Regions from separate parts of the Streptomyces sp. NPDC104309 genome, predicted to be linked through region 1. Evidence: riboswitches for the same ligand, from Rfam matches in the RefSeq annotation. Region 1 holds a riboswitch; the other holds the start of a gene.
What was found. Region 1 has a riboswitch for cobalamin ahead of ACZ68L_RS19720 (prenyltransferase/squalene oxidase repeat-containing protein). Riboswitches for the same ligand answer to the same signal wherever they lie in the genome.
Positions count from the first base shown of each region.

Region 2: it holds a riboswitch for cobalamin, as region 1 does, so the genes downstream of both, ACZ68L_RS39960 (ATP-binding cassette domain-containing protein) here and ACZ68L_RS19720 (prenyltransferase/squalene oxidase repeat-containing protein) in region 1, are expected to answer to the same signal.

Region 1 is NZ_JBVJMV010000012.1:182,294-190,772, forward strand. It holds gene ACZ68L_RS19710 (lipocalin-like domain-containing protein) at 65-562, shown strand; gene ACZ68L_RS19715 (MBL fold metallo-hydrolase) at 944-1,999, shown strand; cobalamin riboswitch at 2,244-2,378, shown strand; gene ACZ68L_RS19720 (prenyltransferase/squalene oxidase repeat-containing protein) at 2,487-3,761, shown strand; gene ACZ68L_RS19725 (SCO2322 family protein) at 3,758-4,444, shown strand; gene ACZ68L_RS19730 (energy-coupling factor transporter transmembrane component T) at 4,441-5,616, shown strand; gene ACZ68L_RS19735 (ABC transporter ATP-binding protein) at 5,613-7,337, shown strand; gene ACZ68L_RS19740 (ECF transporter S component) at 7,334-8,167, shown strand.
Region 2 is NZ_JBVJMV010000051.1:35,601-44,079, reverse strand. It holds gene ACZ68L_RS39985 (beta-ketoacyl-[acyl-carrier-protein] synthase family protein) at 1-1,004, shown strand, start outside; gene ACZ68L_RS39980 (acyl-CoA dehydrogenase family protein) at 1,018-2,889, shown strand; gene ACZ68L_RS39975 (hypothetical protein) at 2,916-3,062, shown strand; gene ACZ68L_RS39970 (acyl carrier protein) at 3,149-3,424, shown strand; gene ACZ68L_RS39965 (beta-ketoacyl-[acyl-carrier-protein] synthase family protein) at 3,421-4,644, shown strand; cobalamin riboswitch at 4,725-4,913, shown strand; partial or broken gene ACZ68L_RS39960 (ATP-binding cassette domain-containing protein) at 4,960-5,277, shown strand; gene ACZ68L_RS39955 (PRC and DUF2382 domain-containing protein) at 5,372-6,454, opposite strand; gene ACZ68L_RS39950 (cytochrome P450 family protein) at 7,020-8,255, shown strand; gene ACZ68L_RS39945 (adenosylcobinamide amidohydrolase) at 8,366-8,479, shown strand, end outside.

The DNA.
Region 1 (8,479 bases):
GACCAGGTCCCTCACACACCAGTTCCAGAAGTTCCGAATTCCACCGGCTCAGAAAGGGAAACGCGTGCACACCCCGTCCCGCACCGAACCGAATCACCCATCCACGCTCAGGCCGAGCACCTCCGAACACCCCCTCGTGGGCGCCTGGTTGCTGAGCACCGTCGCCATCATGGACGCCTCCGGCCACACGCTCGAACACCCCCTCGGGCAGAGTCCGACAGGACTGATCACCTACACCGCCGACGGCCACATGTCGGTGAGCATGCTGAACCCGGAGCCCGAGCCCGCCCCGGAGGAGGGAACGGCCGGACCGATCGACACCGCGACGCTGTTCAGGACTTCTCCGTACCTGGGGTACGCGGGCACCTACGAGGTGACGGGCGACCTGGTCGTCCACCATCTGCAGATGGCGTCCTTGCGCCCGTGGGTCGGCACCACGCAGGAGCGCCGGTGGCGGGTGGAGGGGGACCGATTAACTCTGGTCCCCCCGACCGAGGGAACCGGCGACGGCGCGCGCACCCCGCAGCTCGTGTGGCACCGGCCGGCCGCGGACGCCGCCTGAGCGACGAGTGATCCGGGGTCACCGGCCGTCCGGCCGGTGACCCCGGATCCACCGCCCGGCGCGGGGCTCCGGCTGTCCGGACCACCCCGCGCCGACGCGGGAGCCGCGGCCCGCACGGCGCACGACGCACGCGGGCCACGGGCGGAAACAAGGGGCGGCCCGCGCCCGGTACCCACCGGCGCGGCCGTCCCGCGAGCCGGCGGCGGCCGTCCCGCGGTCTCGTGCGCGCCGAACTCCCCGGGTGCGCCGGGCAGATGGGTGTACGGACAGATGGTCGACCAGGGCTACTACTGAAACAAGTTCTCGTTACAGTGGGCGCGGTGCGCCGCACGGCCGTACGTCCGGTGCGCCGACCAGGCCTCGACGAGAGATGGGGAGCCCATGACGCAGGTGACCGACCATGGCGGGGGCGTGCACAGCATCAAGGTCCCCATCCCGGACAATCCGCTCGGCCACACCCTCGTCCATGTCCTCGACACCGATCGCGGGCCGGTCCTGATCGACACGGGCTGGGACGATCCGGAGGCGTGGGACACCCTCACCGCCGGGCTCGACGCGATCGGTACGGGCATCGGCGACATCCACGGGGTGGTCATCACCCACCACCACCCCGACCACCACGGCCTCTCCGGTCAGGTGCGCGAGGCGTCCGGGGCCTGGATCGCCATGCACGCGGCGGACGCCGCGATCGTGCGCCGCACCCGTGAGGCCCGGCCCGGCACCTGGCTGTCGTACCTCCTGACGAAGCTCACCGCCGTCGGTGCGCCCCAGGAGCATCTCGCACCGCTGCGGGCCGCGGTCGAGGACGGCCGGATGCGCACCCTGCCGGGGCTGCGGTCCGCGCTCCCGGACCGGGAGATCGTTCCGGGCGAGCTCCTCGGCCTGGCGGGCCGCGAACTGCGGGCGATCTGGACTCCGGGACACACGCCCGGTCATGTCTGTCTGCATCTGGAGGAGGAGCATCCGGGGAATCTGCCGGGCCGGGGACGGCTGTTCTCGGGAGATCATCTGCTGCCGGGGATCAGCCCGCACATCGGGCTGTACGAGGACCCGGACGCCGCGCCGGGCACCGCCCCTTCCGCCGGGGGAGACCCCATCGGTGACTACCTCGGCTCGCTGGAGCACATCGGCCGGCTCGGCGTGGCGGAGGTGCTGCCCGCCCATCAGTACGCGTTCACGGACGCCGCGGGGCGGGTACGGGAGCTCCTGGACCATCACGAGGAACGCCTCACCGGACTGCTCAAGCTGCTGGCCACGCCGCTCACGCCGTGGGAGCTGGCCGAGCGGATGGAGTGGAACCGGCCGTGGGAGCAGATCGCGCACGGTTCGCGGAACATCGCCGTCTCGGAGGCCGAGGCGCATCTGCGGCGCCTGGTCAGGCTGGGGCGCGCGGAGGCGGTGGCGGGGAGCAAGCCGGTGACGTACATCGCGGTGTGAAGGGCGCGGCCGTCGCGGTGCGAAGGGCGCGGCAGGCCGCCGGGCAGCGGGCCGCCGGGCAGGGGGCTCGTTCGCCCTCTCCCCGGCACCCCGGCTCCCGCACGGGCCCGGTTCGCATACGGGCCCGGCTTCCGGCGAACGCGGTGAAGCCGTCGCCCGCCGGGACCCTCGGGGCCGCGACGAGCCGACGCGCCCGTCCCGTCCGGAACGAGCCCCAGGGACGGCCCCGGAACCCGTCCGGCCCCGCCCGGTAGAGTGTGCGGGTCGTCATCATGCCCGTTCAGGGGGAAGCCGGTGCGAATCCGGCGCTGACCACGCAACCGTGAACCGTCGTCGCAGACGGTGAGCCGGAATGCCCTGTCCGCGGTCGTGACCGGCTCACGACCACCGGAACCCCGGTGGTCGGCACCGTCGAGGTATACGGAGCCGGAGCCTGGTGCCTGAGCGTGCCTGTGCCCGGTTCCCCACAGGAGAGGCACCGCCCACCATGACCGTACGCCGCAGCGCGGCAACGCTCGCCGCCACCGCCGCCGTGCTCTGTGCGGCCGCTGCCCCGGTCGCGGTGGCGGCGCCGTCCCCCTCCCCCTCGCCGTCCCTCGCCCTGCCGTCCGGGCTGTACGGCACGAAGGACCCGACGTACGACGGTGTCTGGCGGCAGTCGCTGGCCTTTCTCGCCCAGCGTCTGGAGGGCGTCACGCCCGCCACGAAGTCCGTGGACTGGCTGATCGCCCAGCAGTGCGGCAACGGCGCCTACGCCGCGTACCGGCCCGACGTCTCCCAGCCCTGCACCGAGAAGACCGTGCTGGACACCAACGCCACCGCGGCCGCCGTCCAGGCGTTCGTCGAGGTGGGCGGGCACCGCGACACCGTGAACAACTCGGTCCGCTGGCTGAAGTCCGTACAGAACGAGGACGGCGGCTGGGGCTACACCGCCGGCGCGCCCAGCGACGCCAACTCCACCTCGCTGGTGATCGGCGCCCTCGCCCGGCAGGGCCAGCGGCTCGCGGACATCACCACCCCGGGCGGCAAGACCCCCTACTCCCCGCTGCTCGCGCTCGCGATCCCGTGCGGCGGCAAGGACGGCGGCGCCTTCGCCTACCAGCCCGACAAGGCCGGCAAGCTCGCCGCCAACGCGGACGCCACCGCCGCCGCCGTGCTCGGCGCGATGGGCAAGGCCCTGGCCGTCGGGAACAACGCCGCGGTCAAGGGGACCAGCTGCCACCCGGGGTCCGGTCTCACGCCCGAGCAGGCCGCCCAGAACGGCGCCCACTACCTCGCGAACACCCTCGCCACGAGCGGCCACCTCGACCTGGCCCCGATGCCCGGCGCCACCGACACCACCCCGCAGCCCGACTTCGGCAACACCGCGGACGCGGTCGTCGCCCTGTCCGCCGCGGGCCACCAGGACAAGGCCGCCAAAGCCATGGCCTGGCTGAAGAAGAACTCCGGCCCCTGGGCCGAGCAGAACGGCCCCGCCGCCTACGCGCAGCTGGTCCTGGCCGCGCACGCGACCGGCGCCGACGCCCGCGACTTCAACGGCGTCGACCTGGTCGACCGGCTGAACGCGACCGGTCCCGCGCCCGCGGCCGTCACGACGCCCGACCCGTCGGCCGACACCGGGTACGAGGCCACGGAGAAGGACCAGGTGCACAGCGGCGACGACGTGATCGGTGGCGTGTGGTGGTTCATCGGCATCGGCCTCGTCGTCGCCGCGGCCGCGGCCTTCCTGATCAGCGGCCGGCGCAAGAACCGGCAGCTGTGAGGCGCGCGGGAAGGGCCACCGCGCTGCTGGTGGCCCTGGGCGCCGTCCTGGCCGTGCTCGGCGCGGGGACGGCCCAGGCGGCCGGGTACCGGTACTGGTCGTTCTGGGAGGGCTCCGGCACCGGCTGGACGTACGCCACCCAGGGCCCGTCCCTGGTCCGGCCCGACGACGGCACGGTGCAGGGCTTCCGGTTCTCGGTGAGCGAGGACTCCCAGGACTCGGCGAAGCCGCGCCGCTCCCCCGACTTCGCGAAGATCTGCGCGGACACCCCGGCCGAGGCCGGCACCAAGCGGATCGCGCTGGTCATCGACCCGGGCACGGCGGCGGACGCCCCGGCCGGCGAGACGCCGCCCGCGCCGCGCACCGCGTGCGCGCGGGTCGCCCCGGACGCGAGCACCGCCGAGGCACTCGCCTCGGTGGCCAAACCGCTGCGGTACAGCAGCGACGCGTTGCTCTGTGCCATCTCCGGCTATCCGGGCTCGGGCTGTGGGGAACAGGTCGCGGGCGACGGGCACGCGAAGCCCTCCGCTGCGGCGTCCCCGGGCGCCTCCGCCCCCGCTGCCGCCTCCGCCGGTTCGGGCGGCTCCGGTGGCGGGCCGTCCGCCGGGGTGCTCGTCGGCGTCGGCGCCGTTCTCGTCCTCGGCATCGCCGCAGTCGTGCAGGCCCGCCGCCGCCGCGGATGACCGCCCCGACCAGCGGCCGGGTGACCGGCGCCACCGGCACCGTCCGGCCGCGCCGGCCGCTGCGCGCCCCCGGGACGACCCGGAGCAACGCCCTGCCCGCCGGGGCCTGGTGGCTGTGGGCGCTCGGTCTCGCCACCGCCGCGTCCCGGACCACCAATCCGCTGCTGCTCGGGCTGCTGGTGGGGGTCGCGGGCTATGTGGTCGCGGCCCGCCGCACGGACGCGCCGTGGGCCCGTTCGTACGGGGCGTTCATCAAGATCGGGCTGTTCGTCGTCGGTGTGCGGCTGGTCTTCTCCGTCTTTCTCGGTTCGCCGATCCCCGGGACGCATCCGCTGTTCACGCTCCCCGAGGTGCCGCTGCCCGACTGGGCGAAGGGCGTCAGGATCGGTGGCCGGGTCACCGCCGAGCAGCTGGTCTTCGCGCTGTACGACGGGGCGAAGCTGGCCACCCTGCTGATCTGCGTCGGCGCCGCGAACTCGCTCGCCAACCCGACCCGGCTGCTGAAGTCGCTGCCGGGTGCGCTGTACGAGGCGGGGGTCGCCGTCGTCGTCGCGATGACGTTCGCGCCGAACATGGTCGCCGATGTGGTGCGGCTGCGCACCGCGCGGCGGCTGCGGGGCCGTCCGACCGGCGGTATCAAGGCGGTGCTCCAGATCGGACTGCCGGTCCTGGAGGGCGCGTTGGAGCGGTCGGTCGCGGTGGCGGCCTCGATGGACGCGCGCGGATACGGGCGCACGGCCCAGGTCCCGCCCGCCGTCCGGCACACCACGAACGTCCTCACGCTCGGCGGGCTGCTCGGGGTGTGCGCGGGCACGTACGGGCTGCTGGCAGCGCAGGGCGCGGTGTACGGACTGCCGCTGCTGATCGCCGGGCTGGTCGCCGCGATGGCCGGGCTGCGGCTCGGCGGGGCCCGCTCGGTCCGTACCCGGTACCGGCCCGACCGGTGGGGCGGGCGGGCCTGGCTGGTGGCGGGTTCGGGGGTCGCCGTGGCCGTGGCGATGATCTGGGCGGGCGGCGTCGACGCGGCGGCGCTGCGGCCGGGCGTCGTACCGCTGGCCGCGCCGGTGCTTCCGCTGTGGCCCGCGGCGGCGGTGCTGATCGGGCTGCTGCCCGCGGTGGTGGCGCCCGTGCCGCCCCCGATGGGTGCCCCGCATTCCAAGGAGAGCCAGTGATCCGGTTCGAGCATGTCTCGGTGCAGTACGAGGGGACGGAGCGCCCCACCCTGTCCGGGGTCGATCTGACCGTCCCGGAGGGCGAGTTGGTGCTGCTCGTCGGCCCGTCCGGGGTCGGCAAGTCGACGCTGCTGGGCGCCGTGTCCGGTCTGGTGCCGCACTTCACCGGCGGCACGCTGAGCGGCCGGGTCACGGTCGACGGGCGCGACACCCGTACCCACAAACCGCGCGAACTCGCCGATCTGGTCGGCACGGTGGGCCAGGACCCGCTCTCCCACTTCGTCACCGACACGGTCGAGGACGAGCTGGCGTACGGGATGGAGTCGCTGGGCCTGGCCCCCGACGTGATGCGGCGGCGCGTCGAGGAGACCCTCGACCTGCTGGGGCTGGCCGGGCTGCGCGACCGGCCGATCGCCACGCTCTCCGGCGGCCAGCAGCAGCGGGTCGCGATCGGCTCGGTGCTCACCCCGCACCCGAAGGTCCTGGTCCTCGACGAGCCGACGTCCGCCCTGGACCCGGCGGCGGCCGAGGAGGTCCTCGCCGTGCTCCAGCGGCTGGTGCACGACCTCGGTACGACGGTCCTGATGGCGGAGCACCGGCTGGAGCGGGTGGTGCAGTACGCGGACCAGGTCGTCCTGCTGCCGTCACCGGGCGCGGCGCCGGTCATGGGCGCGCCCGCGGACATCATGGCCGTCTCCCCCGTCCACCCGCCGGTCGTCGCGCTGGGCCGGCTGGCGGGGTGGGAGCCGCTGCCGCTCTCGGTCCGTGATGCCCGGCGCCGCGCGGCCGGTCTGCGTGAGCGGCTGGCGTCGGCACGACCGCCCGCCGCACCGTCCGGATCGGCCGGGGCCGCGGTGGCCCCGCTGCCCGCTCTTCCCGCACCCGCGCGACGCGGCGCCCTCGCCCGGCTGCTGGGCCGCGGCGCCCGGACCACCGCCACCGCTCCCGGTCCCGTGGGCGACGCCCCGGCCCGGATCGAACGGCTCGGCGTACGGCGCGGGCGCGTCGAGGCGCTGCGCGGGGTGACACTCGCCGTCGCCCCCGGCGAGACGGTCGCCCTGATGGGCCGCAACGGTGCGGGCAAATCCACCCTGCTGGCCACGCTCGTCGGCATGGTCGAGCCCACCACGGGCACCGTCCTCGTCGGCGGCCGGACCCCGCACCGCACGCAGCCGCGCGAGATGGTGCGCCGGGTCGGGCTCGTACCGCAGGAGCCGCGCGATCTGCTGTACGCGGACACGGTCGCCGCCGAGTGCGCCGCGGCCGATGCCGACGCGGGCGCCGCGGCGGGCAGCTGCCGGGCCCTGGTCTCCGAGCTGCTGCCCGGTGTGCCGGACGGCACCCACCCCCGTGATCTCTCCGAGGGCCAGCGGCTCGCGCTCGCCCTGGCCGTCGTGCTCACCGCGAGGCCCCCGTTGCTGCTGCTGGACGAGCCGACCCGTGGCCTGGACTACGCGGCGAAGGCCCGGTTGGTCGCGGTTCTGCGCGCTCTCGCGGCCGAGGGCCACGCGATCGTCCTGGCCACGCACGATGTGGAGCTCGCCGCCGAGCTCGCGCACCGGGTGGTGATACTCGCCGACGGGGAGATCGTCGCGGACGGGGAGACCCGGCAGGTGGTGGTCTCCTCCCCGGCGTTCGCCCCGCAGACCGCGAAGATCCTCGCGCCGCAGGGATGGCTGACCGTGGCCCAGGTGCGCGGAGCGCTGGGAGCCACGTCATGAACGGAGGAACCCGGAACAGGCGCGGGGCACGGCCGGTGCCTCTCGGGCCGCGCGCGATCGCCGCGCTCGTTCTCATCAGCGCGATCGGCGTGGTCGCGTTCGGCTGGCCGCTGCTGGCCGGCGCGGACTCCGGTCCGGCGCACTCCCAGGACGCGCCGTGGCTGTTCGCCGCGCTGCTTCCGCTGCTGGTCGGCGTGGTCGTCGCGATGATCGCGGACTCCGGTCTCGACGCGAAGGCGGTGGCGATGCTGGGGGTGCTGGCGGCGGTCGGCGCCGCGCTGCGTCCACTGGGCGCGGGCACGGCGGGTCTGGAACCCATGTTCTTCCTGATGGTGCTGAGCGGCCGGGTGCTCGGGCCCGGCTTCGGCTTCGTGCTCGGCTCGGTGACGATGTTCGCGTCCGCGCTGCTCACCGGTGGAGTGGGTCCGTGGATGCCGTTCCAGATGCTGTCGATGAGCTGGTTCACGATGGGCGCGGGCCTGCTGCCGGGCCCGGACCGCCTGCGCGGGCGGGCGGAACTCCTGATGCTCGCGGCCTACGGGTTCGTGGCGGCGTTCGCCTACGGCACGGTGATGAACCTGTACGGCTGGACGATCGTGCCCGGTCTCGGTTCCGGGATCTCGTTCCACGCGGGTGATCCGCCGACGGACAACCTGGTCCGCTTCCTCGCGTACTGCGCGGCCACTTCGCTCGGCTGGGACCTGGGCCGGGCCGTACTCACCGCGGTACTGACCCTCACCGTCGGCGCGACGCTGCTGAAGGCGTTGCGCCGGGCCACCCGCCGGGCCGCCTTCGAGGCCCGGGTCACATTCGACGCCTCCGGTGAGTGAGGACTCCCACAGGGCGTTGGTCCTCCACGATGCCGGGTAGTAGCCGCGCCGCCGCGGTGGACACCACCCCGCATCCTCTCCGACCTGCCCCGGGGCCCTTCGGGGTGGTCCGGATGGTGCGGGCCGTTCGACTCCGGGTGCGAGACGGGTTCGTATCAGAGGTCGTTGCCACGGCCGAAAGCCGCCGCTAACACTGGATCACGTCGCCGAGCACCGCTTGGTCCCTCCCGAACGGACCGCGGTCGACGAAGACCGGTCCACCGCACGGCCGCACGATCCGGACCGGTCCGCGACTCCCCCCGTACCCGACGT
Region 2 (8,479 bases), on a different contig from region 1:
CACCGGAGCGCTGGGACGGCGACCGGGTGGGGGTGGTGCTGGGTGTCGGCGTGGGAGGGGTGTCCGTGTTCGCCGACAATCTGCGCAAGCTGGATGATGCCGGGCCGGAGGCGGTGTCGCCGCTCCTGGTTCCGATGATGATGCCCAACGCCGCCGCGGGAGAGGTCGCCATCGCGTTGCGGGCGCACGGCCCGAGTCTGGCGCCGGCCACGGCGTGCGCGTCCGGGGCGACCGCGATCGCCGTGGCCCGTGACCTGCTGACGAGCGGACGGTGCGATGTGGTGGTGGCGGGCGGCGCGGAGTCCGTACTGACTCCGCTGGTGGTGAGCGCGTTCACGGCAATGGGCGCGCTCTCCCTGCGGACCGGCGATCCGGCGGGGGCGTCGCGGCCGTTCGCCGCGGACCGGGACGGATTCGTGATCGGCGAGGGTGCCGCCGTCCTCGTGCTGGAGCGGACGCCCGACGCGCACGCCCGTGGCGGACGGCCGCGAGCCCTGCTGACCGGTACGGGTTCGGCCACCGATGCCCACCACCCCACGGCCCCGCATCCGGACGGAGCGGGTGCGCACAGGGCCGTGGGCGCGGCTCTGCGCGAGGCGGGCTGGGCGGCCCGCGACGTCGATCACATCAATGCGCACGGCACCTCGACCCCGCTGAACGACGCGATGGAGACCGCGCTCATCTCGGGACTCTTCCCCCACCGTCCTACAGTGACCGCCCCGAAGGGCGTGCTCGGGCACACCCTCGCCGCGGCCGGGGCGATCGAAGCGGTGGCCACCGTACTGACCCTGGAGCACGGTCTCGTCCCGCCGATTGCCAATCTGGACTCGCTGCCGGACGGGTTCGACCTCGACTGCGTGGTCAAGGAACCCCGTGTGCAGGACGTCGAGCGGGCACTCAGCCACTCCTTCGGTTTCGGCGGACACAACGTCGTGCTCGCCTTCCAGCGGGCCGAAACGGACGGCCGGACGCGGACGGCTCCCGGTGTCCTCGCCGTTGACTGATCGTTGTTGTCTCATGACCGCAACGATCGACAGCCCCTCCGCCGGACGGTCCACGGACCTGCTCACCGGCGTGCTCCTGGGCGAAGGCTTCCGCCGGGAGCACGCGTTCTGGCAGCGGCTGATCAGCTCAGAACCGTTCCGCCGACCGGACCGCCGCACTCCCGAGGAGCGCCTGCGACTCTCCTACGAGCGGCTCCGGATCCTCAACGACTGCCTCGACAGCGGCGCCCGGCTCGCCGCCGACCCGCGTGCCCTCGCAGCCCTGCACGAATGGCTCGGCCCGGTCGACCCGGCACTCACCACCGTGGCGGGCATCCACTACAACCTCTTTCTCGGCAGCCTCCTCGACCACGACGGCGACGGACGGCGCGATCTGTCGGACTTCCTGCGGCTGCGGAGCGTCGGCACCTTTCTCTGTACGGAGGTGGCGCACGGCAACGACGCGGCGGCCGTCGAGACCACGGCCGCCTACGACCGCGGACGCGACGGGTTCGTTCTGCGCACGCCCCACGCGGGCGCCCAGAAGTTCATGCCCAACACCAGTCCGGCGGGCGGGCCCAAGACGGGGCTCGTGGCCGCGCGCCTGCTGGTCGACGGCACCGATCACGGGGTCTTCCTCTTCCTCGTACCGCTCACCGATGCCGTCCGGGCCCTGCCCGGTGTACGGGTCCGCAGGCTTCCCACGCGCACGGGGAGCCCGGTGGACCACTGTCTGACCTCCTTCGACGAGGTCTTCGTGGCACGCGACGCGTTGCTCGGCGGGGACCATGGACGGATCGGTGACGACGGCGAGTTCAGCAGCGCCGTCGGTAACCGCAGGAGCCGCCTCCTCGCGTCGATCGGACGCGTCACCTCCGGCAAGATCTCGATGAGCGCCTGCGCGGTCGGCTCCGCGCGCGCGACGCTCGCGGTCGCCGTGCGCTACGGCGGCCACCGGTACATCTCCGGGCCCCGCGGCTCCCGTCAGGTGCCGGTGATCGCCCACCGCAGCCACCACGGCCCGCTCGCCCGTGCCATGGCCACCGTCTTCGCGATGAGCCTGCTGCACCGCCGGGCCCTGGACCGCTGGGAGGCGCGGGTGGACGGACCGGGTCCGGACCACGAGGAGGCGGAACGACTGGTCGCCGTCGCCAAGGGGTGGATCACCTGGCAGGCCAGGTCCGTGATCGTCGAATGCCGTGAACGGTGCGGTGCGCAGGCGCTTTTGGAGCACAACGGCATGAGCGAACTCATCACCGGGGTGGAAGGCGCCATCACGGCCGAGGGCGACAACCTGGCCATCCACGCCAAGGCCGCCGCGGAAATGCTCTTCGCCACCGAACCGGCCGGCCGCGGTGCTCCCTCCGGCGGGGAATCCGGCGACCTCGACGATCCCCGGTTCCTCGGCAGGCTTCTGGCTGCCCTGGAGGGGATCTGGTTCCACCGGGCCAGGGAGCGGATGGGCCGCGCACCGCACGGTGATCCGCTGGGCCGGTGGAACGCCGCGTCCGGGCCGGCCCTGCGTGGTGTCGAGGCGCACGCCCACCGTCAGGCGGCCGAGGCGTACGCGGACGCGGTGACCGGTCTTCCGGACGGTCCCGCCCGTGAGCGACTGGTCGACCTGCACAAGCTGTTCGTGCTCGACCGGATCTCCCGGAACAGCGGGGATCTGCTGGCCGCAGGACATCTGACGGGTGATCAGGTCAATGATCTGCCGGATGCCGTGGACCGGCTGATCACCGCTGTCGCCGCTCATCTGCCCGCCCTCGTGGACTCCTTCGCACTGCCGCCGGAACTGCTCGCCGACTGGCCCATCGCGGGGGCCGACTACATCGAGGCGTACGACGACCCGGGGGCCGGCTGGCAGCCGGACGGGGACCGGGCGACGGCTCGGGGGGAACGGTGAGGGCCGTGACAAGAACGGGAACAACCGTGCGATCCCGCCCGGTGCGGGAGGCGGCCGAAGCCCTCGGTGTCCGCGCTGTGCTGCTGGTCTTCTGGGGTACGGCGGCCGTCCTGGACCGGTGGCGCACGCAGCCGCGGCGCGGCGGTGGCGAATCGGTTCGGCACAAGGCGTAACTGGAGGCACGTCACCCAGTTGATTCGGCGTCGGGACGGTGCCCCGCCGTCACCGGCAGTCGTACCGAATGATGGAGAGGAAGCCCATGAGTGTGATTCATCCCAAGATCACCGAGGTTCTGACACGCACCTTCAAAGTGCCCGCTGCCGAGATCCGTCCGGATTCCACGATGGACAGCCTGGAGATGGACTCCCTCGCCGTCGCCGAGTTCGCCGTGCTCATCAGGGAGACGCTGGGCGGCCGGGGAGACTTCGACACGCTCCCCAAGGGCGCCACCCTGGCCGAGATCACGCGTTTCGTCGACGGGGCCGGCGGCGGGGCGCCGGCGAGCAGCGCGGCACCGATGAGCAACGCCCGATGAACAGGCCCGTCATCGCCGTCACCGGCCTGGGCATGATCACCCCGGTCGGCAACGACACCGAATCCACCTGGAAGGGTGTGTGTGCCGGGATCTCGCCGGTGCGTACCGTCGCGGCGCTCGAAGGCTGCGCGATCGATTTCGCCTGCACGGTCGACGGAATCGATCTGGACGCCGAGATCGGCGGCCGCACCTCGTTCCGGATGGGGAGGTACACCAAGTTCGCCGTTCTCGCCGCCCGGGAGGCGGTCGCCGACGCCGGGCTCGACCCGGCGGAGTGGGAGGGCGGCAGGGTCGCGGTGGTCGTCGGCACCAGCAGCGGGGGCTCCGCCTCACTGACCGAGCAGGCCGTCGTGCTCGACCGGCTCGGACCCGACGCCACCTCTCCGTCGGGCATCCTGCTCACCATTCCGAACATGCCGGCGGCCGAGATCGCGATCCAGCTGCGGGCCACCGGTCCCAGCCTGGCGCCGTGCACGGCCTGTTCGTCCGGCGTCACCGCCCTGTCCGTCGCCCGCGATCTGCTGATCACGGGGCAGTGCGACATCGCGATCGCCGGAGCCACCGAGTCGATCGTCTACCCGGCCGCCATGGCCGGGTTCGCCCGATCCGGAGCCGGGGCCCGGCGGGACGGCGACGCTGCCGGGCAGTGCCGGCCCTTCGCGGCCGACCGGGCCGGGCTGGTCATGGGTGAGGGCGCCGCCGTCATGGTGCTGGAACGGGCGGACGACGCCCGCGCCCGAGGGGCGGCACCGCGGGCGCTGGTCGCGGGCACCGGGGCCACCACCGACGCCCACCATCCCATCAGTCCGCATCCGTCCGGCGCGGTGGCCCGCAAGGCGGTGGAGATCGCGCTGCGCGACGCGGGCTGGGCGGCAGAGGACGTCGAGCACGTCAACGCACACGGCACGGCCACCCCGGTCAACGACGCCACCGAGGCCGCCCTCATCGCCCGGGTCTATCCGCACCGGCCGCCCGTCACCGCCCCGAAGGGCGTCCTGGGGCACTGCATGGGGGCGGCCGGGGCGATCGAGGCCGGACTGACCGTCCTGACGCTGCAACGCGCGGTCGTGCCGCCGATCGCCAATCTGGACGCACCGGCGCCCGAGTTCGACATCAACTGCGTCACCAAGTCCCCGCTGCGGCAGCCCATCCGGCGTGCCGTCAGTCACTCCTTCGGATTCGGCGGACACAACGCCGTGATCGCTCTTCAGCGCCCGTAGGCACCAGGCAGGTGGTGCGACGGGAAACGGCCCGGCGTACCACCGGCCACAACACCGCCCGTGAGCTGAGCAGAGGCCCGTGATGGCTGGCCGGAGCCAGTCGAACTCCACGAAGGGGCCAGGGAATCCGGCGAGAATCCGGAACTGACGCGCAGCGGTGAGGGGGGCGGGCGGGGCCACGGCCACTGGGAGCACCCTCGGGTGTCCTGGGAAGGCGTTTCGTCCGCAGGAACCCGAGTCCGAAGACCTGCCGGCACCTGCGGTCCGGTACCCGGCGCGGGACGCCGTACAACGGGCTCCGCGTATGGGCCCAGATCGCGCGCACTGGCCCAGCAACCGTGTGAACTGCTGCTCGACGCGCCGACGAACCACCTGGACATCCAGCACCAGCTGGAACTGATGTCACTGATCGCCTCGTTGCCCCTCACCGGTGTGATCGCTCTGTACGACCTCAATCTGTCCGCGATGTTCTGCGACCGGATCGTCGTCATGAAGCAGGGGCGCGTGGTGGCCGCCGGAACCCCCTCGGAAGTGATCACCGAGGAACTCATCGCCGATGTCTACCGGGTCAGCGCGCGGGTCGCTCCGGACGGCCCCGACGGGCGGCCCTCGGTGCGCTTCGTGCCCGAGCGCCCCGGCCGCCGACAGCGAGAGGGCGGACCCCGGCACACACGGGTCCGCCCCTCACTCATGGTTGCGCCGCGGCGGTACGCCACGGTGTGCGGGGTCAGCGGTGGCGTCCCCGGCCGAACTCGCCGCCCAGGTCCTTGCCACCGATGTCCTTGGAACCGATGCCCTTGCTGTCGGCGTAGTCGATCTGCTCCTTGCGGAGTTCGGCGGAGATCTCCTTCTGCTCGGTCACCCGCTTGGTCTCCATGCGGACCCGTTCGACGGGCACCGTCTCCTTGCGCATCGTGGCACGCTCGGCGTGCAGAGTGAGCTCGACATCCTGCTCACGGATGTCCGAACGCCCCGCCGCAGACCTGTCGCCGGGCTGAAGGGGTTCACGGATCACCCGCACCTCTTCGTGCGTCACCGGCACCGTCCTGGTGACGTTCTCGGTGACGACGTATTTGTGCAGACGGGCCTTGCCGCTCTCGTACTCCTCGGTGCCGATGAGCAGTTGCTCCTCGGAGCGGATCAGCTCCTCCTTGCCGCCCAGGTCGGCGGCGGACCGCTCGGAACCCGCCCCGGCGCCGACGAGTGGACGGGCCGCGCCGGCCGTCCCGGCATCGCCGCGAGTGCCCGAGCCCGTACCGGTGCCCGCGCCGGCCAGGCCGCTCGTCCGTGACGTGGTGGCCCGGGGGGTGCCGGCGCCGGTTGCCGGGGTTCCGGCCGCGGTCGGCCTGTCGCTCCCGGTCGTGCGCCCGGTGCCGGCCTCGCCCATGGCTCCGGCTCCGGCGGCTCCCGCCGCGCCCATGGCCGTGGTGCCGGTCCCGGACGTCGTCCTCCCGGTGTCCGCGCGGCCACTGAGCCTGGCGGTGGTGTTTCTGGCAAGGCCGTAATGGCGGTAGAGCTCTTCCTCCTCCGCCACCGACAGATGCGCGTCCGCGTCCACCCGGGGGGCTTCCTTGACGCGGTCCTTCGGATGTGAGATGTGCAGGTCGGAGCCCACACGACGAGCCCCCGCAAGAGGCACGAAACTCTCCTTCATGCCGAACAGGCCGGTCTTCACCGTGATCCAGTCCGGGCGGCCGGTGTTGTCGTCGACATACACCCGGCCCACACTGCCGATCTTCTCGCCGGCGTTGTCGTACACCGTCAGGCCGTCGAGCTCTCCGGAATCCGTGAAACCGTCAGCGGCTCCCATGACCGATTCCTCCTCGCCTGGGCGCGTCCTGTGGCTGGGTCCATCAGGGGAGGCGCGTCCGATTTCCATCGCGCCTCACCCGGATGGACGCTGCAACCTCCCCACCTGCGGAGCCCGTCCCCCGCATGCTCGGCGCCTCGGCGCTGGCCGCCCGTCACGGCGGTGCGCACGCCGCTCCCGCGTTAGGCCAATCGGGTGAGGTGCGGAGGCGTGGCGGGTGTGCGCCGTGCGCCCCACCCGAGCGGCGGCCGGACATGCGTCGAGGCGCCGCACGCTTCCGGGCGACCGCGGACGGTCGACCCGATACCGGGCGTCCGCGCGCCGTGCCGGGCGTGCCGCCGGACCGCGAATCCGCGCGCGCGGGGCGTACCGCCCCATGACGGGACCGAGCGGGGCCCCGTTCGCATACCGAGGTGTCCCCGTTCGGGACAACAGCCCTTCCCGTCGACGGCATCGCCCCTAGGATCGGCGAAATCGAACGGGTTGCCGTCCCCATCGCCCTCGGGTACCGCCCACCGGCCGACGACCGTCAGGAGAGTCCCCGTTGACCAGCACCCCGTACCGCATGGACCCGGCCGGCGGCTGCCCGCACGCGGACAACGCCGGGCTGCTCGCCCGAGGAGCCGTGGCATCCGTCGTGCTCCCGGGCGACGTGGCCGGGATGGCGGTCCTCGGACACGAGGCGCTCAAGGAGTTCCTCGCCCACCCCGACGTGGCCAAGGACGCACGCCACTTCACCGAGCTGGCCGAGGGACGCATCCCCGACGGCTGGCCGCTGAAGACATTCGCGACCGTGCGGGGCATGACGACGGCCGACGGCGAGGACCACCGGCGGCTGCGCTCACTGGTCGGCAAAGCGTTCACCGCACGGCGGGTCGAAGCGCTGCGGCCGCGGATCGAGACCGTCACCGCCGAACTGCTCGACGGCGTCGACCGTGCCGCCGCCGAGGGCGACGGCACGGTCGATCTGCGCGCCCGGTTCGCCCTGCCGCTGCCGATGGGCGTCATCTGCGACCTCCTCGGGGTCGACGCCCGGCACCAGGACCGGCTGCACCGTCTCTCGAACCAGGTGGTCGCTACCGACACCGGCCCCGAGGAGGCGATCGCCGCCAACAGGGAGCTGGTGGCCCTGCTTGCAGCGGTCGCCGCCGCCCGCGCGGTGCAGCCGGGCGACGATCTGACCAGCGCCCTGATCGCCGCCCGTGACGAAGGCGGTGGCCGACTCGGTCAGCAGGAGCTCATCGGCACCCTGCTCCTGATGATCATCGCGGGACACGAGACGACGCTGAACCTCGTCACCAACACCGTACGGGCCCTGTGCACCCACCCCGACCAGCTCGGGCTGGTGAGGTCCGGCCGGGCACGGTGGGCCGACGTGGTGGAGGAGACACTGCGCTGGGACAGCCCGGTCAGCTACTTCCCCTTCCGCTATCCGACCCGTGACCTCACCATCGACGGGACCGTCGTCCCCAAGGGCACACCCGTGCTCGCCGGATACTCGGCCGCCGGTCGGGACAAGGCCGCGCACGGGCCCGATGCCGACCTCTTCGACGTGACCAGACGGGCCAGGGACACCGCGGCCCGACATCTCTCGCTCGGCCACGGACCGCACTACTGCCTGGGCGCGCCGCTCGCCCGGATGGAAGCCACGATCGCCCTGGAACAATTGTTCACTCGCTTCCCGGAGCTGGAGCTCGCCGTCCCCGGCACCGAACTGCCCCGGCACGCCGGGTTCGTCGGCAACAGCACAGGGACTCTTCCGGTACGGCTCCGGCCCGCCACCGCGCCCGTCGCGGACTGAAGGCCCCCGCTCCCGTCCGTGCGGTACGGGAATCCACACCGACGGCTCACCGGAGCACCGACGGCTCACCGGAGCCACCGCCGAAGCCCCTGCCCGTGCCCCCGGCACATATGATCGACCGGCCGACTGCCGACCTCGTCCTGCCGCGCCACCGGGGGTGCCTCATCCGTTCCGTACGAATCCGGCTGCCCCAACAGCGCGGTGAACTGCTCGCCCGGCACGAG